4 regions of the Ectothiorhodospira lacustris genome follow, and region 4 is predicted to be linked to each of the others. Evidence: predicted binding sites of a transcription regulator. Region 4 holds the regulator's gene; each other region holds the start of a gene.
The links. Region 4 encodes sigma-54, which starts transcription at its own class of promoters, with help from an activator protein. Its sites were predicted from a motif close to TGGCANGNTNCNTGCTT; they were not measured.
Positions count from the first base shown of each region.

Region 1: the regulator sigma-54 is predicted to act here: its motif matches at 1,815-1,831, upstream of rsxA (electron transport complex subunit RsxA).
Region 2: the regulator sigma-54 is predicted to act here: its motif matches at 4,671-4,687, upstream of LQ952_RS14805 (EDSAP-1 family PEP-CTERM protein).
Region 3: the regulator sigma-54 is predicted to act here: its motif matches at 2,268-2,284, upstream of glnL (nitrogen regulation protein NR(II)).

Region 1 is NZ_JAJNQM010000019.1:26,150-32,183, reverse strand. It holds gene nifL (nitrogen fixation negative regulator NifL) at 1-1,573, opposite strand, end outside; gene rsxA (electron transport complex subunit RsxA) at 1,864-2,445, shown strand; gene LQ952_RS05655 (RnfABCDGE type electron transport complex subunit B) at 2,467-3,006, shown strand; gene rsxC (electron transport complex subunit RsxC) at 3,018-4,568, shown strand; gene LQ952_RS05645 (RnfABCDGE type electron transport complex subunit D) at 4,572-5,678, shown strand; gene rsxG (electron transport complex subunit RsxG) at 5,675-6,034, shown strand, end outside.
Region 2 is NZ_JAJNQM010000112.1:155-6,188, reverse strand. It holds partial or broken gene LQ952_RS14825 (efflux RND transporter permease subunit) at 1-1,531, shown strand, start outside; gene LQ952_RS14820 (hypothetical protein) at 1,656-2,600, shown strand; gene LQ952_RS14815 (GNAT family N-acyltransferase) at 2,572-3,447, opposite strand; gene LQ952_RS14810 (PEP-CTERM/exosortase system-associated acyltransferase) at 3,618-4,352, opposite strand; gene LQ952_RS14805 (EDSAP-1 family PEP-CTERM protein) at 4,791-5,798, shown strand; partial or broken gene LQ952_RS14800 (hypothetical protein) at 5,844-6,034, opposite strand, start outside.
Region 3 is NZ_JAJNQM010000007.1:2,208-8,241, reverse strand. It holds gene ntrC (nitrogen regulation protein NR(I)) at 1-1,195, opposite strand, end outside; gene glnL (nitrogen regulation protein NR(II)) at 1,188-2,255, opposite strand; gene LQ952_RS02505 (DUF4124 domain-containing protein) at 2,453-2,992, opposite strand; gene glnA (glutamate--ammonia ligase) at 3,096-4,505, opposite strand; gene LQ952_RS02495 (cation diffusion facilitator family transporter) at 4,761-5,912, opposite strand.
Region 4 is NZ_JAJNQM010000030.1:13,656-19,689, forward strand. It holds gene lptB (LPS export ABC transporter ATP-binding protein) at 1-339, shown strand, start outside; gene LQ952_RS07605 (RNA polymerase factor sigma-54) at 506-2,029, shown strand; gene hpf (ribosome hibernation-promoting factor, HPF/YfiA family) at 2,074-2,397, shown strand; gene LQ952_RS07615 (PTS sugar transporter subunit IIA) at 2,405-2,878, shown strand; gene hprK (HPr(Ser) kinase/phosphatase) at 2,875-3,822, shown strand; gene rapZ (RNase adapter RapZ) at 3,819-4,679, shown strand; gene LQ952_RS07630 (PTS sugar transporter subunit IIA) at 4,700-5,095, shown strand; gene LQ952_RS07635 (HPr family phosphocarrier protein) at 5,096-5,365, shown strand; gene LQ952_RS07640 (GGDEF domain-containing protein) at 5,392-6,034, opposite strand, start outside.

The DNA of each region.
Region 1 (6,034 bases), on a different contig from region 4:
TCGGGTCTTGTCGTCGTGCGGCGGTGGGGAACTGCAGGCGGATACGGCAGCCTTCATGACAGCCGGGATCAATCTCGATCAGACCGGCATGCTGGTTGACCACTTCCTGGACCATGGGCAGGCCCATCCCGGCGCGACCGCCGGAACGGCCCTTGGTGCTGACAAAGGGCTCGAATACCCGCAAGCGCAGATGCTCGGGGATGCCCGGGCCGGAATCCTGGATGCTCACATGTACCGCATCGCCCCGGGACTCGGTGAGGATGCGGATCTCCCGGCGCCCGCCGGTGGCGCTGTCCATGGCGTCCAGGGCATTGTCCACCAGTTGCTTGAACATGCCCCGGAGCCGCCCCTCCCGGCCCAGCACACTGGGCAGTACCGGCGCCGGCTGCCAGTCCACCACCACCCCGGCGGCCAGCAGGCGCCGGGTGGACAACCCCAGCACCTCCCGCAACAGGGCATTGATGTTGACCGGGGCCAAGGGCTCATCCCGCTCCTCCGGCATAGAGTCTTCCAGGGTCTGCAAGGCCCGGCGCCCGGCGGCCAGGGCATCCTGGAGCACATTCAGCAAGGGATCGGTACCGCCCTCCCCCTGACGGCGACGCTCCAGCAGCTGGGCGGCGGCGGCAATCATGTTGACCGGGCCCTGCATCTGGTAGATGGCGCCTGCCAGGGTCTCGCGCATGCTCTCCACCAGCTCGCCCTCGGCGGTCAGGGCGCGCAGGGCATTCATGCGCATCTCTTCCTGCCGCCGGCGGATCTCGGTGACCTCCTTGGCCACCAGCACCAGATAATTGGCCTTACGTGCCTCGAAAAAGGAATCCGCGCTGGTGTCCCGTTCCTTGAACCAGGTACCGGAACAGGAAAACCAGCGGGGGGCTGCGCCGCCGCCCGGATCGAACTGCACCTCCCGGTCGACGAAGCCTTCCCCGGTGCTGCGGGCGGTCTCGAACGCATCGCCCATGCTCTCGGCCAGGGCGGTGAGAAATTCCCGGGCCGGCTCGCGCCCGCCCATGTCGCCGGTCAGTTTCTTGTATTCCTGGTTGTCCAGCACGACCTGACCGGCCTCATCCAGCAGGGCAATGGCCACCGGCTCCGCATCCACCACCGACTCGATCAGGGCCTTTTGATTGCGTACCTGCTGTTCCAGCTGATGCATCTCGGTCACATCCCGATGCATGCCCAGGTAATGGCTGAGCTGGCCCCGGGCATCCAGCACCGGGGCGATGCTCAGTTCCGCCAGATAGCGGCTGCCGTCCTTACGCCGGTTGACCAGCACCCCGGACCAGGGCTTGAGCTGACGCAACCGACCCCAGAGGGTCTCGTAGACCAACCCGGGGGTGTGACGGTCCGAAAGGATGGATTCATTACGCCCGATCACCTCGCCCACCCCGTAACCGGTCACCCGCTCGAAAGCCGGATTGGCGTAGAGGATGCTCGCCTTGGTGTCGGTGATGGAGATGGCCACCGAGGACTGCTCCACCGCTTCAAAGAACAGGCGCGCCGGCAGCATCCCCTCCGGGGTGCGGATGGTATCGGCCAGGCCCGCGACGGCGGGTTGATCGGGTTGGCTCATGGGGGTGTATCTCCCGGGTGAGTTGGGCTGGGTTCCTGACGAATATCCAGCAAAATCCGGGCCAGCAACAATGTCGGAGCTTTCCCCGGGATTGGGAGGGGTATGTCTTTGTCGGATTCCCCACAGAACCCGCCCTGCCCCACGCTCACTGTCACGATCCCCACAGGAAAATCCGCACCAGCACGGTGCAATCTCCCGCAAAACCCGTTGATTTGCGCACCTGAAACGCGCATTCACCAAGTGGCACACAAGATGCAGATTCTTCGACAACCGAACCGAAGGATCCGACCGTGACAGAGTTCATGCTGCTACTCGTGGGCACCGCCCTGGTCAACAACGTGGTGCTGGTGCAATTTCTGGGGCTGTGCCCCTTCATGGGTGTCTCCAACAAGCTGGACACCGCCCTGAGCATGGGGCTGGCCACCACCTTCGTGCTCACCCTGGCTTCCGTGGCGGGGTGGCTGCTGGAGTATTTCGTGCTGGCACCGCTGGACCTGGGCTTTTTGCGCATCCTGTCCTTCATCCTGGTGATCGCCGCCGTGGTGCAGTTCACCGAGATGGTCATCCGCAAGACCAGCGCCGCCCTTCATCAGGTGCTGGGGATCTTCCTGCCGCTCATCACCACCAACTGCGCCGTGCTGGGCGTGGCCCTGCTCAACGTGCAGGAGGGCCACGGCTTTTTGCAGAGCGTGACCTTCGGTCTGGGCGCGGCCCTGGGCTTCACTCTTGTGATGGTGATTTTTGCCGCCCTGCGGGAACGTCTGGCCATCAGCAACGTGCCGGCGGCCTTTGCCGGCGCCCCCATTGGCTTCATCGTCGCCGGCCTGTTGTCCCTGGCCTTCATGGGATTCGCCGGACTCAACTTCGCCTGACCGCGACAGGAGGTACTTCCGATGGAACCTTCCCTGCTTTCCGCCATTTTCATCCTCACCACCATGGGGTTGCTCCTGGGCTACGGCCTGGGCATGGCCGCCAAATACCTGAGGGTGGAAAAGGACCCGCTGGTTGACGAGATCGAGGCCATGCTGCCTGGGACCAACTGTGGTCAGTGCGGCCTGCCCGGTTGCCCCAGTGCCGCCCAGGCCCTGGCAAGCCGCACGGCTCCGGTGACCCTGTGTCCGCCGGGCGGCAAGCTCCTGGCCCAGCAACTGGCCGACAAGTTGGACATCACCGTGGACCTGTCTGCCATGGGCGAGGAAGTCCCCGCCTTTGCGGTGATCGATCCCGACCACTGCAACGGCTGCACCCGCTGCTACAAGGTCTGCGCCACCGACGCCATCATGGGTGCCAATCGGCAGATTCATACGGTCTTCACCGAGGCCTGCAACGGCTGCGGCAAATGCGTGGAGGTCTGTCCTACCCAGGGCCTGACCCTGGTGCCGGAAGCCCCCAGCCTGCGCCGCTGGCACTGGCCCAAACCCAAATCGGCCTGAAGGTGCTCCCCATGTTCTTTTTTATGCGCAAGCGGCCCGCGTTCAAGGGCGGCGTCCATCCCGATGACCGCAAACAGGCCACCAGCGGATTGCCGATCGAGCCCCTGCCCCTGCCGGCACGGCTCTATCTGCCGGTGCAGCAACATATCGGTGCCGCCGCGCGCCCGGTGGTCACCGCCGGCGACACCGTCCTTAAGGGCCAGATGATCGCCCGCGGCGACGGCGCCGTATCGGCGGCCGTGCATGCCCCCACCTCCGGACGGATCCTGGCGGTGGAACCCCATCCCGCGCCCCACCCCAGCGGCCTGCCGGTGGAGACCATCGTCATCGAGCCGGACGGCGAGGATCGCCGGCAGGAAGAGCCGGACCCGGAACATGCCCTGAATCTGGAACCGGAAATCATCGCCCAGCGGGTGGCCGAGGCCGGGGTGGTGGGCATGGGCGGGGCCACCTTTCCCGCCGCCATCAAGCTGAACCTGGGGTCCCGACATCACATCGACACCCTCATCATCAACGGCTCCGAATGCGAGCCCTACCTCACCTGCGATGACCGCCTGATGCGGGAACGTACCGATGAGGTGGTGGACGGCATTCGCATCATACGTCACGCCCTGGGGGCCAGACGGGCCCTGGTGGTGGTGGAGGACAACAAGCCCGAGGCCCTGGCCGCCCTGCAGGCACGCCTCTACGAGATGGACACCATCGAAGCCATGGCGGTGCCCACCCGTTATCCCATGGGTTCGGAAAAACACATGATCAAGGCGGTCACCGGCCGCGAGATCCCGGCCGGCAAGCTGGGGGCCGACATCGGCGTGATCGTCCACAATGTGGGCACCGCCTATGCGGTGCATCGGGCGGTGCGCATGCGCCGTCCACTGATTTCCCGCATCGTCACCGTCGGCGGCGGCGCAGTCCAGCGCCCCGCCAACCTGGAGGTCCTGCTGGGAACCCGGGTGGAGGACCTGCTCGCCCATTGCGGCGGCACCCGGCAACCGCCGGCCCGCCTGCTGATGGGCGGCCCCATGATGGGCCAGGTGATGCCCCACGCCCAGGTCCCCATCATCAAGGGCAGCAACGGGATCATCGCCCTCACCGCGGAAGAGATCAACATCGGGGAAACCATGCCCTGCATCCGCTGCGGACGCTGTGTGGCCGCCTGCCCCTGCGGGCTCATGCCCCTGGAGATGGCGGCAAGGATTCGCAAGGAGGACATGGACGGCGCCGTCGATTACGGCCTGATGGACTGCGTGGCCTGTGGCTCCTGTTCCTATGTCTGTCCCTCCCATATCCCACTGGTGCAGTACTTTCACCACGCCAAGGGCGTGCTGGGGGCCAGGCGGGAACAGCAGCGCCGCCAGGAAGAGATCAAGCGCCTGGCCCAGCAACGTCGGGAACGCCAGGAGGCGGAGGCCCGGGCCAAGGCCGAGGCGGCGGAACGGCGCAAGGCCGAGCGTGAGGCGGCCAAGCGCAAGGCCGACGAAGCCAAGGCGGCCCGCGCCGCCAAGGCCGCCGCCGCCAAGGAGACCCCCAAGACCCTCGCCGCCGATGAGGCAAAGGCCTAACCCATGACTCAGACCACCCCCGTCAGCGGACCCCACACCCATGCCCCCGGCAGCGTGGCCTGGAACATGGGCTGGGTCACCCTCGCCCTGCTCCCGGCCACCGCCTTCGGCGTCTACCTGTTCGGCTGGCCCGCCCTGAACCTGCTGCTCATCACCATCCTGGCCGCCGTCCTGTTCGAGGCCCTGTCCCTGCGCATTGCCAGGCGCCCGGTGTCGCCGTTCCTGATGGACGGTTCGGCCATCGTCACCGGCCTGCTGCTGGCCCTGACCCTGCCGCCGTGGGCGCCCTGGTGGATCGGCGTGCTGGGGGCGGCCTTTGCCATCATCGTCGGCAAGCATGTCTTCGGCGGCCTGGGACAGAACCTGTTCAATCCGGCCATGCTGGCGCGGGTGGCCCTGCTGGTGTCATTTCCCCTGGAGATGACCACCTGGATCACGCCTTCCCCTCTGTTTTCAGCGGGCGCCCCCGGCTTTCTGGAAGGGCTGGCCATCACCTTCGGCCTGACCGCCGTTCCCGACGCCGTCACCGGCGCCACCGTGCTGGGCGAGACCCAGACCGGCTTCAGCCGGGATCTGGGGCTGTCCGAGACCCTGCCCGGGGTCTACGCCCCGCTTCAGCAGGCCCTGGGCTTCGTACCCAGCAGCCTGGGTGAAGGCTCCGCCCTGCTGCTACTGGCGGGGGGGCTTCTGCTCATGGCCAGGCGCATCATCACCTGGGACATCCCCGTGGCCATGCTGGGCACCCTCGTGATCCTGTCCACCGTATTCATGCTCATCGACCCGGAACGCTATGCCGGACCCGGTCTGCACCTATTCTCCGGCGCCGCCATGCTGGTGGCCTTCTTCATCGTCACCGACCCGGTCACCTCGCCCAGTACCGTGGGGGGGCGGCTGTTGTTCGGCGCCGGATGCGGCTTGCTCATCTATGTCATCCGCACCTGGGGCGGCTATCCGGAAGGCGCGGCCTTTGCCGTGATTCTCATGAACGCCCTCACGCCCCTGATCGATCACTACCTGCGCCCCCGTACCTATGGCCGCACCCGGCGCGGGAAGCCCCTGCCGATGAAAAGTCCGGAAGCGACGGCACCGGCCCAGGAGAAACGCCCATGACCACCCTGGCACAACCCACCTATCGCAAGCGGGTCGGCTACCAGGCCACCCTGCTGGGGGGCATCGCCCTGCTGGCCAGCGCCGTGCTGGTGATTGCCGACCTGCAGACCCGGGACACCATCGCCGAGCGCCGCGCCGAGGACTTTCGCCGTACCCTGGAACAGGTCCTGCCCGCACAGATGCATGACAACCGCCCCCAGGAGGATACCCATACCCTGCGCATCGAAGACGGACGTTCCCTGGAGGTCTACCGGGCCAGGCAGGAGGGTCGGGTATCCGGCGTGGCCTTCCGGGTCCAGGGCCGGGGCTATGCCGGCCCCATCCATGTCCTCATGGGCGTGGATGCCGCCGGCGAG
Region 2 (6,034 bases), on a different contig from region 4:
CCCGATCAGCGTCAAGGTACGTGGCGACGACCTGGATGAGATCCGCAGAGCCGCCGATCGCGTGATCCATATACTGGGGGAAATACCGGCGGTTCACGATATCGTTGATGACGCATACGCAGGCGGCATGGAACTCTCGGTGCGCCTCAACCCGGACGCCATCTTGCGCGCAGGACTGGACCCAGGCCATGTGATCCGTGACCTTCGCCTTCTGACCGACGGCGAGGTGGTGGCGGAAATGCGCGATCGTGGTGAAAAGATCGGGGTGCGCGTCCAGGCCAAGGCCGAAGCGCTGGAAGATATCGGCCGATTTCTGCAAACCCCCATCAGCGTACCGGACGGACGCCCCATTCTTCTTGAGCAGCTCGTCCATCACGAAGTGATTCGCGCTGACGGCAATATCCGGCACTTCAATCTTCGGCGCACAATCACCGTCGAGGCGAATCTGGACGAGAGCATCATGGACGCGGCCAGCGTCCATCGCCTGGTTCAGCGGGGGTGGGATGCTCGACATGCCGCTGCTTTCCCCAACATCGACCTGGACTTCACCGGTGACTTCGACGATATCGTGGAGAGCATCGAAGCCCTGGGCTGGCTGTTCTTGCTGGGACTGATGCTGGTTTACCTGATATTGGGCACCCAGTTCCGCAGCTACACCCAGCCCCTGATCGTGCTGACCGTGGTGCCCATGGCCCTCACCGGCGTCCTGATCGGCCTGCTTGTGAGCCAGCAACCGCTGAGCGTGTATACCCTCTATGGTGTCGTCGCTTTGGCCGGGATCGCCGTGAACGACGCCATCGTCCTTATCTCCGCCGCCAACGATCGCCTACGCAGCGGGATGCCGCTGATGCACGCGGTACTCCACGCCGCCCGGCGTCGATTCATCCCAATCATCATCACCTCAGTGACGACGATTGCAGGACTGTTCTCGCTGGCAATCGGACTTGGAGGGAAATCGCTGATGTGGGGACCACTGGCCGGCGCCATCGTCTGGGGCCTGCTGGTATCAACCATTCTCACCCTGTTCGTGATTCCCATCATGTATAGCCTAGTCGTGCGGCCGTCAATTCGTGCGGAAGTCAACGCGCTACCCCTTCCTCAACCACTGAGTGAATATACCCATTCCACCCTGAGGCGATTGCTTCAATTCATCACCCAAGGCACACTCAGCGGACGCCCGCTCCGGAACGCCGATGCCAACCTTTCCGCCATCAGTGAGTCTCCCGCACTGAGCAAGCTCTACAACGAAGGTCAGCGTGCACTTTCAGATGGTCAGTACGAGTCCGCCATCCGTCTTTTCGAAATCGGCACCCGTGAAGCGCCGCAAAATCCCATCTTCCAACTCTGCGCCGCACAATCCCTCGCTCTTTTCATGCAGCGAACCTACGGCGCTGATCTTGGGTATCTGGTCAGGATGCGGCGCTACCTGAACACTGCTCGCCGGCTGGCACCAAGTGATCCACGATTGGACGTACTGGATCAGATGGCCAACGAACTTGAAGCGGTGGCCGAAGATCCCACGGCGCCCTGAGTCGGTAGCGGCACCGAAACCATTTCCTACTCCACATGAAGCGAGTTCATGAAACGCCAATATCACCAAATCATGTCTGGTTACCACCATGAACGTCGTGGGGGAACGGCCGGAGACACGTCCCATGAGTGACAGTGCATCAGATAATGAGCAGGTTTATCGCCAGATCCATCTGGACGTGGCTCGTAATGCCACCGACGACTTCAATCCCTTTCATGACGCCGACAAATGGCATCGTATCCACCAGAATCCCTTCGGGGGACCCATCGTCCTGGGATTTCAGATGGAATGCCTGGCAGAATACAGGGTAACCCGGCACCGGGCCATGGACGGCGCACTGGATGAGCCACCCTCTGCTTTTCGTAACTATCAGTTCACCTTTGCAGGGGTGCTTCGGACCGATGAACCCTTCCGCATGGAGATCAAGCCCACCAAGCGAACCCGCACACCGGACGGCAACTGGATCCGCTCCAATCGGGTCGTTGTCAGAAAAGCCGACGGTTTGGTATTGCTCGGACAGATCAGGGATTCCGATCGCCCACTGACGCTACCCGATCTGACGCTGCCCTTCCAACTATCTGAAGATTTACCCCCATTACCCGACCGCAGTCTGCTGCCGGAAGGTCGCTGGTTCCACAAACGCAAGTTCATGACCAACAGCAATGCCAAGAATCTGCTCTCCGGGTCACTGGCCCGACAGGCAGATTATTTCGATGAACTGGAAGATCGCATCAACTATCCCGACATGTTCCCAACCGCCCTCATCTCCTGTGCACTACTGGAACGCACCCACGCAGCAGGCCATGACTTCTACGCCAACCCCATGGTTTACACCACGCACCAGTTCAGCGTGGACCAAGTGCTGGCACGCCGCCTGCGCAGCGCCGATACCCTGCACCTGCTGGTCAGCGATGCTCAGCAGGTGGACAATAATGGCGGCGGGCTGGGGCACACTCGCCTGCAACAACAACGACACACCTGCCTGGGACTGCTTGAAGATGGCGGGGTGCTCTTTCGCGGCGAGGTGATCCTGGCCTCCCTTACTGCCATTTTGGGCAATGCCGGCTAGACGTAGAAGCAAGGAGATAGGGTTCTCCACCATGCAGAAACAGCCGGGCCATATCCGGTGATGACTGGGTGGCTCGTTGCACGGCCGTATCCAGATGAGCCAGATAGGGGTAACGGGTGCCGCGGTACTCGCAAGGGACACCGGCCAGGGAAAATTCAAATCCCAAACGGCGAACCATCCTTGCCAAGGCCCGATTCACCAGGAAATACATGTAGGGGATATCCTGGTTGCGGCTATACTCAATGGCCGCACGCAGCATGACGGCAAACAACTCGGACCGCATGGGGAGCGTCAGTGAGCAAGCACGACTTTCCACGACCACAGCAGGCCTGACCATGGCGTTCATGCCCTGCCGATTGAGGCACTCGCCATCGTCGGCAAGCCTCGTCCTAAACAGCGGCCCTCGTTGCTGGTTGCGCCAGCCAACGCTGGTGGCACCGGAGCCATCGCCCCCACGGATTCCCCAACCTGGGCCTTCAGAAAGGGCCAAGCCCGCTGTTTGGCGACGAACATAATCCTGCGTGACGCAGATCCGTGACAGCTCGGCGGCCGCGCCGGTCCTTGCCGGGGCACCATCCCGGTTCACATGGGTGAGCCGATGTACCGGAAGCCCCCCTCGTACGGGATGCACCAGACGCATCGCCCCCAGCCATTGCCCCGTCTCTCGCTCTCGTACGATGAAGGCAGTGGCATTGGCATCCCAGTGGTCGGATTCCTGACCATCGGGGAATGTGTCGGGATTCTCAAAGCCTTTTTCCAGGCAATAGACCAGATAACGGATCTCGTGATGTATTTGCAAAGTGCCGGGTGTATCGGCAACGATAACCTCATAGCGTGCATCGAACATGAGTTAGCCCCGCAGTTATACTGACCCGAGCGGGATTAAATCATGTTGTCTACATCATATCGGGTATCGGATCACAAAAATCGCCATAACCTCACCGTGGGCAGGATTTATGGCTGTCAAGGACAACCGAGGCAATCACTCGCCGTGCCCAAAAAATCAGACAGCAAACATCAGCTATTCAAGCTCTCGTGGACAAAATCATGCAATTCGCGGATATCCTTGCGCATCGAATCCAGCACCGATTGCACCGTCACATGGTAGGCTGCCCGTGGTCCATGGTATTCCATGGGTTCACCCACCTGAACAAAGGGAAAGCCGGCAGACTGCAGCATTCGCGCCAGTCGTCGCTCCATCATCACAAAGGCGTGCTCCCGCCCCAGTCGCCCCATTAGCGAAGTGCCAGCGCAGAACAAAGCCAGTCCCAGCAACGGAAAAGTACGACGCTGCTCATCCGTAATGGTTTCGGCGATGGCCAGCCCGATAGGCGATTCGGACTCACCCTGACGGCGCCTGAACTGGGTATGCACCGCCAGGCGGGATACTTCCGCCAGATCGCTCCGAGGCAGCAGCCCTGGATGCAATTCAGGATGATTCAGGCTTTGACCACAGAAGCGTTCCATGGGAATTTGGGCAATGCTTTCAGCTTCGTGGGGCGACACCACACGGATACAGCCGGCACCTTGACCACTGGGGCGATGCATGATCAGACAGTGTTCCGAATGAGCGTCGTAATCATCCCGCTCCATTCCTCCGGGGCAGTCCTCCTCCTTCTCATAGCCAAACTCCCGACAGTACACATCGTAGCGAATCTGGAACACCTGCTCGCGCAAAGCCTGAGTGTCCGCTTTCAGCACCAGGAAAAAATCCTGGAAATGCTCCACCAAGGACGGTTCTTGTGTGTTCATTTCTCCATTCTCCCAGTACCGGGTCTCGGACACGGCCACCCCGTTGCCCGCACGATAATAACACCTTGAAGAGGGGGGAACGCAGGCCGAGAGTGACGCCCGATCTGACTTTCCAGACAGAATCCAATTACTTGCCGCCGATAATTATAACCCTACAAGCCGAAAGATCTAAAATCCCCCGACAAAAAGGCATAAGCCGACCATACCGAAATAACACCAAACTGCGACGTCGGAATATTTTACAAGACCATACTAAACAAGGCGTCACAATAACAAACAAAAAAAACAAAATACTGATTTTTAAGGAAATTATTTTAGTGGCCCAATAATTGCTGCTAACCCTAGCACAGTGGGATTGCAAAGGTCACTCACCCGAAGCGCCGTAATGCAAGCCCATCGCGATACAACCGGAATACGGGACCGAACGGAGACAACCCAATGAAAACAAAACAAAAATTATTAGCCACAGCCGTTACCGCTGTGTTTGCTCTTGGCGCGGCAGCGCCTGCGGCTGCTCATGTGTATGCAGGCTCTCATCTCAGCATTAGCAATCTGGTCATCAATTTCTTCGACCAGGACACGGGCGGTCAAATAACCAATTTGAACCCCGGCTTCACATTCAATGTGGAAGATTCGGCCACACTGAATGGCAGCACCCAAGCCTTTGCTGACGGCTGCAGCAGCGTTGCTAACAACTGCGGCACCGCACCTACCCCCGTCCTCAATGTTCCTGCAGCCAACGCACCCGGCAGCTCGATTGCCCGCGCTAATGGTAATTACAGCCTGTTTGGGCCGGGTAGCGAGACATACGCCAATGCCAATGCCGAAATCAGCACCGCACAGTTGGTCAATGGCGTCCCCACGGCGACCCAACAAGTAGCAGAGGTCGAACTTCAGGGCAAGGGGCAGGCTCAAGCCTCGACGAACATCCAATCAAATACCAGCTTTACCATGAACTTTGCTCTGATGGGGGATGGCCCTGCGCAACTTCAACTGAATTTTGACGCAAATCCCGAATTGCAGGCACTGGTGGCCACAGACGGTCAGGGCTTCGCCCAAGCTAATATCAGCGCCAACTTCACTCTCAACCAGCTTTCGGGTGGCTCTGGATTTGCCACATGGTCACCCAACGGCAGCGCCACCGGCAATGCAATATGCGCCAATGGACTGACCTGCAGCGATGAGGTGAACCCGGAATCGCTGAATCTGACACTGGGTGTCGGACCCCAGGATGGCAACCTAAGCCACAGCCTCGGCGTGCCCGCCAGTTCATTTCAGCTTTACGTTTCAGGTCTGACTGCAGGCAATTACACCCTCACGTTGGCAGCCCTGACCAGCGTGAATGTCACCGAAGTTCCCGCACCTGGCACTTTGCTGCTTCTGGGTAGCGGGGTTCTTGGTCTGGGTCTGGCAGGTATCCGCCGGCGTCGACAGATCCAAGCCTGACCTGATTGATCTAAAGTCAGACGCCCTGGTAAGCGGGCGGGCCTCTTAACCGAGCCCCGCCCGCTTTTTTTTTCCATACTTGGCCATGTCGGCTTCAATCTTTAGAATTGAAACACCCACAAGCATAAAATGAACCGCAAAATATAAACCCAGAATACGGTGCATCAAATCTGGAGAGTCAAGCAGGATTCCGAGGCAATATAATGCAGGCATCATGAATAAAATACTCGTGTTCC
Region 3 (6,034 bases), on a different contig from region 4:
CCTCCCAGCCGCCGCCGTGGCTGTTGCCGGAGCGCTCGTGCAGTTCCGGCGGCAGGTCGTTGGTGTGGATCTCCCGGCCCGAGGCCATGACCGTGAGCCAGCGGCACAGGTTTTCCAGTTGCCGCACATTGCCGGGCCAGTCCAGGGCCGAGAGATACTCCATCACCTCCGGCAACGGGACCTTGCGCTCCACGTTCAGCTCGGCCGCTGCCGTCCCCAGGAAGTGATTCAGCAACAGGGGGATGTCCTGGCGCCGTTCCCGCAGGGCCGGGACATGAATGCGAATCACGTTCAGCCGATGGAAAAGGTCTTCCCGGAACAGGCCTTCCTGGACCCGGCTTTCCAGGTTCTGGTGGGTGGCGGCGATGATGCGTACATCCACCTTCACCGGCATGTGCCCGCCGACCCGGTAGAACTCGCCGTCCGCCAGTACCCGCAACAGCCGGGTCTGTAGTTCCGCCGGCATGTCACCGATCTCGTCCAGGAACAGGGTGCCGCCGTCCGCCTGTTCGAAGCGTCCGCGACGGGCGCTCTGGGCACCGGTGAAAGCCCCCTTCTCGTGACCAAACAGTTCCGATTCCAGCAGATCCTTGGGAATGGCGGCGGTGTTCAGGGCGATGAAGGGCATGTGTGCCCGGGGGCTGTGGCGGTGCAGGGCGTGGGCCACCAGCTCCTTGCCGGTGCCCGACTCGCCGTTGATGAGAACGGTGATGTTGGAGCGCGACAGTCGACCGATGGCGCGGAATACCTCCTGCATGGCCGGCGCCTCGCCGATGATCTCCGGGGTCTTGCTGTTGCCGGAGGGTTCCTCCCGGCCTCGCTCCCGCCGTGCCTGACAGGCCCGTTTCACCAGCGAGACCGCGTCGTCCACGTCGAAGGGCTTGGGCAGGTATTCGAAAGCGCCGCCCTGGTAGGCGGAGACCGCGCTTTCCAGGTCCGAATGGGCGGTCATGATGATCACCGGCAGTTCCGGGTGTTCCCGCTGCAGCCGGCTGAGCAGTTCCAAGCCGTCCATGCCCGGCATGCGGATGTCCGTCACCAGCGCGTCCGGTACGTCGCGTTCGAGGCATTCCAGGGCCTCGGCGGCACAGGCGAAGGAGGTGACCTCGATGCCGGCCTTGTTCATGGCCCGTTCCAGCACCCAGCGGATGGATCGGTCGTCATCAATGACCCATATATGTTCACGTCTAGTCATCCATAAGCTCCACGGGGATCAGCAGTGAAAACACCGTCTGCCCCGGACGGGAAGTACACTCGATCAGGCCGCCCATCTGGTTGAGCAGGGATTGGGCGATGGAAAGCCCAAGCCCCGTACCCCCGGCGCGGCCCGAGACCATGGGAAAGAAGATGCGCTCGCGGATGTCCTCGCTGATACCCGGCCCATCGTCGATGACCTGGATCAGGGCCACCAGCTTGTGACGGATCTGGCCGATGGTGTACTGGCGCCGCACCCGGGTCCGCAGGCGGATTTCTCCGCCATCATCCAGGGCCTGCACCGCGTTGCGCACGATATTGAGTACCGACTGGATCAGCATGTCCTGGTCGGCGTTGACATCGGGGATACTGGGGTCGTAGTCGGTGCGGATGTGAATCTCTTCCGGGGCTTCGACGCTCACCAGGCTGCGGACATGCTCCAGCACCCGGTGGATGTTGAGGGGGCGGGAGTGGGGCAGGCTGTTGGGTCCCAGCATCCGGTTGACGAGATTCTGCAGGCGATCTGCCTCGCCGATGATGATCCGGGTGTACTCCTGCAGCTCAGGGTCCGGCAGCTCCCGTTCCAGGAGCTGGGCCGCGCCGCGCAGCCCTCCCAGGGGATTCTTGATCTCGTGGGCCAGGCCCCGGACCAAGGCCCGGGTGGCGGATTGCTGGTTGAGGAGTTGCTCTTCCCGGGTGATGCGCAACTGCCGGTCCACCTGGATCAGTTCCACCAGCAACTGTCTGGCGTGCCCCGGCTCGGAGAGGGGGGAGGCGGTCAGGTCCACGGTCACCTCCCGGGCGAAATGCAGGGCCAGGAGTCGTTCCCGCTCGGTAAACGGGTGGCCCGTGTCCAGGGATTGCCTCAGGCTGGCGATAAAGGTTTCGTCTTCCCGGAACAGTCCCTGGATGGGTAGGCCCTGGATCCGGTTCAGGCTCATCTCCATCAGCATCTCCGCCGCCGGGTTCATGTAGACCAGGCGCAGCTGATCATCTGCCACCAGGACGGCGGTGGTCAGGGTCTCCAGCAGTTGTCGGTGCAGGCTGTGATCGTGAGGCATACGGATTCCCTAATGCAAGAAACAAACCAGAATGATGCCGCCCGCGGGAATCGCGCATTCATCCCGCAAGACGGCTTCGGGGCGCCGCTTCCGGGGCATCGGCGGTCAGGGCGTGAGGGATGTTCCGGCGCCTTTGGAGCATAGTATGCACCATGATGGTGCGCGCCGGGTCCGGGCCGGCGATTGGCGCGCGGGCTTCAGGGGCGTGGTCGGGATTGCTGCTGTACGGTGGTGCGCAGGAGGTGGAAGGTGATCGTGTCGGAGCGGATCAGGGCGCTGCCGCCCTCATCCAGGACCTCTGCCTGCAGGGTGTGCGTCCCCGGCGGCACGTCTTCCAGGGTGGTCTGGGTGGCCTGGGTGGTGACGGCGGCGTCGCCGTTGAGGCGGATCCGGATTCGGTGTCCCAGGTCCGTCTTGAGAGTGGGGCTTAGATTCACGGCGATGTCGACCTGCCCCAGGTTGGTGCGTACCACGCCGTCCTGTTCCGGTTGGTTGATGGTCAGCCGCTGATAGGCGTCCTCCGATTCCTCTGTTGCGGAAGGGGGGGGCGGCTGCAGGATCTGTCGGGCATCGGGCAAGCCGGGGAGGGTCGCGGGCCGGTCAACCCGGATCGGGCGTGCATCGACCCCGTCCGGTGGCGTGTCGCCGAAGGCGGGGCGTCCCTGCTCGTCAGTCCACTGGTAGATCTGGGCCTGGACGGGCACGGCGAGTATCAGCAGCAGGAGCAACAGGGGCATGGCGGTGTCCTTTGTATCCTCTGTTCCAGGTCGCTTGCACGGAAAAAAGAACCCCCGGCAAGCCGGGGGTTCGGTGCTTCCGGACTGCTGACCCGTCTTGTACTTACAGACTGTAGTACAGATCGAACTCCACCGGGTGGGTGGTCATGCGCAGACGGGTGACTTCTTCCATCTTCAGATCAATGTAGGCATCGATCATGTCGTCGGTGAACACACCGCCGGCGGTGAGGAAGGCGCGGTCCTTGTTGAGGGCTTCCAGGGCCTGGTCCAGGGCATGACAAACCTGCGGGATCTGCTTTTCCTCTTCGGGGGGCAGGTCGTACAGGTTCTTGTCCATGGCTTCGCCCGGGTGGATCTTGTTCTGGATGCCGTCCAGGCCGGCCATCAGCATGGCGGCGAAGGCCAGGTAGGGGTTGGCAGTGGAGTCGGGGAAGCGCACCTCGATGCGACGGGCCTTCGGGCTGGACACCCACGGAATCCGGATGGAAGCGGAACGGTTGCGGGCGGAATAGGCCAGCATCACCGGAGCTTCGAAGCCGGGCACCAGACGCTTGTAGCTGTTGGTGGAGGCGTTGGTGAAGGCGTTCAGGGCGCGGGCGTGCTTGATGATGCCGCCGATGTAGTACAGGGCGGTTTCGGACAGGCCGCCGTATTTGTCACCGGCAAACAGGTTTTGCCCGTCCTTGGCCAGGGACTGATGCACGTGCATGCCGCTGCCGTTGTCGCCCACCAGGGGCTTGGGCATGAAGGTGGCGGTCTTGCCGTAGTTGTGGGCCACGTTCTGCACCACGTACTTGAGCATCAGCACTTCGTCGGCCTTGCGGGTCAGGGTGCCGGGGCCGACACCGATCTCACACTGACCGGCGGTAGCCACTTCGTGGTGGTGAACTTCGGTCTTGAGACCCATGTCTTCCAGCACCAGGCACATGGCGGAACGCAGGTCCTGCAGGCTGTCCACCGGGGGTACCGGGAAGTAGCCGCCCTTCACGGAGGGGCGGTGGCCGATATTGCCGTCTTCGAACACCTTTTCGGAGTTCCAGGAGGCTTCGTCGGCGTCGATCTTGAAGAAGGCGCCCTGAATGGAGTTGCCCCACTTGATGTCGTCAAAGACGAAAAATTCGTTTTCCGGGCCCCACAGGCAGGTGTCGGCGATGCCGGTGCTGGCCAGGTAGGCCTCGGCGCGCTTGGCCAGGGAGCGGGGGCAACGGTCATAGCCCTGCATGGTGGCCGGTTCCACCACGTCGCAGCGCAGATTCAGGGTGGGCTCGTCAAAGAAGGGGTCCATGACCGCGGTGTCCACATCGGGCATGAGGATCATGTCTGACTCATTGATGCCTTTCCAGCCGGCGATGGAGGAGCCGTCGAACATCTTGCCGCCTTCCAGCACGTCTTCATCGACGGCGTGGGCGGGCACGGTCACGTGCTGTTCCTTGCCACGGCTGTCCACAAAGCGGAAATCGACGAATTTCGCGCCGTTTTCCTTGATCATATTCAGAACATCTGCTGCTGACATGCGTACTCCTCCAGGGCTTGAATGAGAGAGGCCTGTTGAAACGGATCCCCGCCTGAGCGGGCGTTCAATTCGGTCGATCCATAGCAAGCATGAAGCATGCCATGGGTTTGAGTGGGATGATGCGGCCTTTTGGGGCGGATTTTCGGGTCCGGCCCATCAATGCACGCACAATCTTAGTGCGTTTTTAAGTATTTTGCGCTGTTATGGGGCGAGCGGTGTGGGCCCTGGTGTCCGCGCGGCTTGCCCGCAGACCATTCAGTGCCGGAACAGGACCTGTACCTGGCCGACGTCTTCTGCTTGCAGGCTGGACGCTACCAGGGCCCGGGCAATGCTATCGGCCTCGGTCAGGTTGTCGAGCGCCTGCAGAGGCAGTTGCAGTTCCAGATGCACCCGTCCCTGCAGGTAATGGATGATCACCTGGTCTACATGCCGCGATGCCGGTAAGTCATGCCATTGTGCCTGCAGGCGTTTGAGCATCTCCGTGCGGTTGGGCAGATGGCTGCTGGGGGCACTCTGCTGGTCGTCTTCGGGGTCGATGTGGACCAGGATGTCGCCCAACTCGTCCTGGACCCCGTGCATCGCCACACAGACGGCATCCGCGATGTGATGCCCCTCGGAGACGCTGATGCGGGGCGCGACCTGGACATGGACGTCCGCCAGCAGGGTGCCCGCCATGCGCCGGGTGCGCAGGTCATGGACTCCCTGGATGCCGTCCAGTCGACGGACCGCTTCCAGCATGCGCTCCTGTTCTTCCGCTTCCACCCCGGTGTCGATGAGTTCCCGGGCGCTGTTCCAGATCAGCTTGACCCCCATGTGGCCGATGAGCAGGGCCACCAGGATGGCCGCGACCGCATCCATGAAGGGCATGCCGGCCAGGGTGGCGCCCACGCCCACCAGCACCACCACCGACGAGATCACATCGGAACGGTGGTGCCAGGCATTGGCCTCCAGCATGCGTGAGCGAACCTTTTTGGCGACGCGCATCGTGTAGTGGTACAGGGCTTCCTTGCTGATGATAGCGATCGCCGCCAGGACCAGGGCCAGGGGAGTGGGGTTCAGGAGTTCTGCCGGATTGAGCAGGCGCCGGGCTGCGTCCGCCATGATGCCCACAGCCACCCCGGCCAGGATCAGTCCCACCGCCACGGTGGCCAGGGTCTCGATGCGGCCGTGACCGTAGGGATGGTTGGCGTCAGCGGCTTCGTTGGCCTTGCGGGCGGCGAACAGGACCATGATGTCGCTGATCAGGTCGGAGAGGGTATGGACGCCGTCGGCGATCAGGGCCTGGGAGTGGCTCATCCAGCCGCCGACGATCTGCGCCGTCGCCAGGCTCACGTTGGTCATGGCGCCGATGAGGGTGACGCGACGCATGGCCTGATAACGCTGTTCGCTGGGGAGCCCGGCTGACATGGGGGCCTCGTTGATCATGGCCCGGGTGGGCACGGCTTGGGGAAGCGGGATTGTAAACCCTGGTGACACGTGCGCCCAGTCCCGTCGGTCATCGGGCGTTTGGTCGGGACCGAACACGCGCG
Region 4 (6,034 bases):
ATCCGCGAGAGCCTGGGCATCAGTCTCTCGGGTGGCGAGCGGCGCCGGGTGGAGATTGCCCGCGCCCTGGCCACGGAGCCGGCCTTCATCCTGCTGGATGAGCCCTTTGCCGGAGTGGACCCCATTTCCGTGATCGAGATCCAGCGCATCATCACCCATCTGGTATCGCGCAAGATCGGGGTGCTGATCACCGATCACAACGTTCGCGAGACCCTGGGCATCTGCAACCGCGCCTATATCCTGAGCGACGGGCATCTGATCAGCGAAGGGCCGCCGGAAGTGGTGCTGGCCGACCCCCAGGTCAGACGGGTCTATCTGGGCGACCATTTCCGACTATGAAAGTACAGTTTTTGAGCCATCTCATGGTTTCCCCACACTGGGTCACATTTTTCGTGCCAAGCCGTATAATCCGGATGACAGACCCCGCGCATGACGGAAAAGAGCCGTCGACACTGCCGGGACCACTCAACGCCTGCCTGACGACTCCGGTGGTACGCCACATCCTATGCTGAAACCTTCTGTCCAGCTCCGTCTCGGCCAGAGCCTTACCATGACACCACAGCTGCAGCAGGCCATCCGGCTGCTGCAGCTGTCCACATTGGAGCTACAGGCCCAGATCCAGGAGACGCTGGAGACCAACCCGATGCTGGAAGCCCTGGAAGGCGCCGACGCCGACCTGGATACCGGTGTGGACGAGGCGGCGGCCCAGCGGGAAGAGATGGACAGCAGGCCGGACAGCACCGACAAGGATGCGGGGGGCCGGGAATTCGAAGAGCCCGCGGAACCGGGCGGCACAGGCGATGCCTCGGAGAACATTCCCGAAGAGCTGCCGGTGGACAGCAACTGGGAAGACCTCTACGACATGCCGGCAACCGGCGGCGGCCAGGGGGGGGACGGCGACGGTCGCGACCTGTTCGAGAACCAGAGTGCCCCCGGTGAGGACCTGCGTGATCACCTGCTCTGGCAGATCAACCTGTCCCCCCTGAGCGAGCGGGATCAGGTCATTGCCATGACCCTCATCGACGCCATCAACGATGACGGTTACCTGGGAGAACCCATCGAACAGATCCATGCCGGACTGGCTCAGGACCAGGAACTGGAACTGGAGCTGGATGAGGTGGAAGCCGTACTGCGCATGGTCCAGCACTTGGACCCCGTGGGCGTGGGCGCGCGCGATCTCTCAGAATGCCTGCTGCTGCAGCTGGAGCAGTTCTCGCCGGATACCGCCTGGCTGGCCGAGGCCAGGACCCTGGTGCGCGATCATCTCGAAGCCCTGGGTACCCGTGATTTCAAAGGCGTACAGCGCCGACTGGGACTGGCCGACGGAGAACTGCAGGCGGTGATGGCCCTGATACAGAGCCTGAATCCCCGCCCGGGCACCCTGATCAGCTCCAGCTCACCGGAATACATCATTCCCGACGTCTTCGTGCGCAAGCGCGAGGGATACTGGCAGGTGGAACTGAACCCGGAAGTCGCCCCCCGGTTGCGAGTGAACCCGCTTTATGCCAGCTTTGTACGGCGGGCCGATTCCAGTCAGGATAACGTCTACCTGCGCAACAGCCTGCAAGAGGCCCGCTGGTTCATCAAGAGCCTGCAAAGCCGCAACGAAACCTTGCTGCGGGTAGGCACCGCCATTGTGGAGCATCAGCGCGCCTTTCTGGAACACGGCGACGAGGCCATGAAACCCCTGGTGCTGCGGGACATCGCCGAGCAGTTGGAGATGCATGAATCCACCATCTCCCGTGTCACCACCCAGAAGTACATGCACACCCCGAAAGGGATTTACGAATTCAAGTATTTCTTCTCCAGTCATGTGGGGACGGCCGATGGGGGGGAGTGCTCCGCCACGGCCATCCGTGCCATGATCCGCAAATTGATTGCCGAAGAGCCCCAGGGCAAGCCCCTGAGTGACAGCAAGATTGCCCAGATCCTGGTGGATCGGGGCATCCAGGTAGCGAGGCGCACCGTTGCCAAGTATCGCGAGGCCATGGCAATCCCGCCATCCAACGAACGCAAGCGCCTCGTCTGAGTTCCCAAGGCCTCACATTCACATCCTAACCAAGGAGTTACCTCATGCAGATCAACCTCACCGGTCATCACGTGGACCTGACCGACGCCCTGCGCGACTATGTCAATGACAAGTTCCAGCGCCTGGAGCGCCACTTCGACAACGTCATTGACGTGCATGTGGTCCTGACCGTGGAGAAACTGCAGCAGAAGGCGGAAGCCAACATGCTGGTCAGCGGCAACACCATCTTTGCCGATGCCACCCAAGCCGACATGTATGCCGCCATCGATGCCCTGGTCGACAAGCTGGACCGCCAGGTGGTCAAGCACAAGGAAAAGCTCAAGGACCACCACCGCGCCGAAGGCTCCCACCGCAACCACGTCGGGTGAGACATCCATGAACATCGGTGATCTTCTCGCCCCGGAGCGCGTCTGCTGTCTGCCGGACGTCAGCAGCAAGAAACGCGCTCTGGAGATGCTGGGTGAAATGCTTTCGAGCCACCTGCCCAGGCTGACCCAGGGAGAGATCTTCGACAGTCTGCTGGCCCGGGAACGCCTGGGCAGCACCGGCCTGGGGCATGGCGTCGCCATTCCCCACGGCCGTCTGGCCGGCGCTGACGAAGCCTGTGCCGCCCTGCTCAAACTGGGAAAGGGGGTAGACTATGATGCCCCGGACAGCGAACCCGTGGACATCCTGTTCGCCCTGGTGGTCCCGACCGAATGTACCGACGAACACCTGCAGATCCTCGCGTTGCTGGCCCGCATGTTCTCTGATCCGGAGACTCTGGCAAGGCTGCGCAGCGCCCAGGGACCGGAAGATCTGCTGGCATTGGTACACCACTGGGATACCGAAAGCCCCGCACAGCCGTGACCATCGAAACCCTCACCGTCCGCCATGTCGTCGAGGCCATGGAAGAGCGCCTCGCCCTGCGCTGGGTGGCCGGTCACCAAGGCAGCGAGCGACGTATCGCTCACCAGGCCACGCCCCACGGCAGCACTTCACTGGTCGGGCACCTGAACATCATCCATCCCAACCAGATCCAGGTACTGGGTCCGGATGAAATGCGTTACCTGTGGAACCTGCGCAAGAACTCCCAGCGGGATATCCTGGAACAGCTGGTCAACGGGACCGCTGCCATCCTGATCGTCACCGACGGTCTGGCGGCTCAGCCGGAACTGTGCGCACTGGCGGACAAGCAGTCGGTGCCCCTGCTGGCCACCACCCTGCACGGCCACGAAATCATCAATATCCTGCGCTATTTCTTCAGCGACAAATTGGCGGAGACCGTCACCCTGCACGGTGTCTTCATGGAAGTACTGGGCATCGGGGTTCTGCTGACGGGAGAAAGCGCCATCGGCAAAAGCGAACTGGCGCTGGAACTCATCAGCCGCGGACACCGTCTGATTGCTGATGATGCCCCCGAATTTGCCCGTATCGCCCCGGACATCCTGCGAGGTACCTGCCCGCCGGTGCTGGAAAACTTTCTGGAGGTCCGGGGACTGGGCGTCCTGAACATTCGTGCCATGTACGGTGACAGCGCCATCAAGACCAGCAAATACCTGCGTCTGATCATCGATCTGAAAGACCAGGTCGATGTCACATTCGCAGATATCGACCGCCTCCATGGGGGGCGGTGCAACCGGGAGGTACTGGGCCTGAAGGTACCGGTCATCACCCTGCCCGTGGCCTCCGGCCGCAACCTGGCGGTGATGGTGGAGGCGGCCGTGCGCAACCACCTGCTGCGCCTGCGCGGCTATTTTGCCGCCGACGACCTGGCCGCACGGCAGCGGCGTCAGATGCAGATCGACCCATGAAGCTCGTCATTGTCAGCGGGCTATCCGGATCAGGCAAGACCGTGGCCCTGCACGCCCTGGAAGATGCCGGCTACTACTGCATCGACAACCTCCATCTGGAATTGTTGCCGGCGGTGGTCAGCCAACTCCGTCAGTCCCCTCAGGCCGGCTACGGTGAAGCGGCCGTCGGCATCGATGCCCGCAGCGGCATCGAGTCTCTCGACCAGTTCGGCCGTATTGTCAACGAGATTCGTGCCATGGGTGTGGAGTTGCAGATCATCTTTCTGTATGCGGAACTCGAAACCCTGCTCCGCCGCTTCAGCGAGACACGCCGCCGCCACCCCCTGGCCCGCCGTGGCATTCCCCTGATGGAGGCCATCAATCTGGAGCGGAATCTGCTGGGTGTCATCGCCGATCATGCTGATCTGGCCATCGACACCACCCGCACCAATGTTCACCAACTCAGCCAGTCCATTCGGGAGCGGGTCCGTCAGGCCGGCCTGCGGGGACTGTCGCTGCTGATCCAGTCCTTCGGCTTCAAGTACGGCTCCCCGGTAGACTCGGATTTCGTATTCGATGTACGCTGTCTGCCTAATCCACACTGGCAGCCGGGTTTATCGGCCTTTACCGGCAAGGATCCGGCGGTGATCCGTTTCCTGGAGAACGAACCCATGGTGGCAGCGATGTTCGACTCATTGCGCGACTTCCTCACCACCTGGATACCCCAATTCGAGAACGACAATCGCAGCTATCTGACCGTTTCCATCGGCTGTACCGGGGGACGTCACCGCTCGGTCTACCTGACCGAGAGACTCTCCCGCCATTTTCGTGAAATCAGAGGCGACGGTGTGAGCACCCGTCACCGGGAACTTTCCTGAACCAGAACCGGTATGCACCCATGTCCGTCGGACTTCTCATCATCACTCACAATCAAATTGGCGAGGACCTGCTGAGTACAGCCCGATCCATGATGGGCACCATTCCCCTGGAAACTCGGTGCCTGGCGGTTTCCCAGTCCGGTGACCCGGACGTCCTGCTGGACCGTGCAGTGGACCTTTACCAGCGCCTGAACCAGGGTGACGGCGTCCTGGTCCTGACGGACATGTACGGCTCCACGCCCAGCAACATCGCCAACCGCCTGCTGCAACAACCGAAGGTACAGGTCATTGCCGGTGTGAACCTGCCCATGCTGGTACGGGTACTCAACTATCCAAACCTGCGTCTGCATGAACTGGTCAACAAGGCCATCAGCGGGGGCCATGACGGCATCCTGCTCTGCGAGACCCACAGCTAAATGCCCAGCCGCGAACTCATCATCATCAACCGCCTAGGCATGCATGCCCGCGCCGCCGCCAAGTTCGTCAATCTGGCCAGCAGCTTCGACGCCGGTCTGGAGGTGGAAAAGGGCACTCGGCGCGTGAACGGCAAGAGCATCATGGGCGTCATGATGCTGGCGGCCAGCAAGGGCAGCACCGTGCGCCTGATCGCGGAAGGCGAGGATGCCGAAGCCGCCCTGAAGGCCCTGGAAGGCCTGATCAATGACAAGTTCGGTGAGCCGGAATAGAAGCTGCTCATACCCTACCCCTATCCCTATAGCCCCAGCGGCAGCAGTTCCAGTGACATGGCGTCCGGGGGCGGTAGACCTGCCATCACCACCCGGTTGCGTCCGTCGCCCTTGGCACGCAACAGGGCCTCATCCGCCTCCCGCAGCAGCGTCTGAGCCGCGACGGACGGATCCTGACCGACCAGGCGTTGGGTCGGCCAGTGTGCGACCCCGATGGATACCGTCACCGACAGGCTATGCTCATCGACCACCACGGCTCCGCCGCACACCACCTGCCTGACCCGTTCGGCCACGGCCCGCACCTCCTGACGATCCAGACCCGGCAAGAGCATCACGAACTCCTCACCACCGTAGCGCGCCAGCAGATCGGAGCCCCGCAGGTGCCGTCCCAGCCGCTGGGCCACCGCCGAAATGACCTGATCCCCGACCCCGTGACCGTAGCCATCGTTCACGGCCTTGAAGTGGTCAATATCCACGAACAGACACGCCAGGCTTTGGCGCTCCCGTACCACCCGGGTCATTTCCTCCTGCAGGCGCAGATCAAAGAAACGACGATTACGCACTCCGGTGAGCGCATCGGTCACCCCCAACTCCTGCAACCGCCAGGCGGCCAGGGCATTCTCGATGCAGATGGCAACCACCGCCGCCAGACGCCTGAGCAGGTAAGTA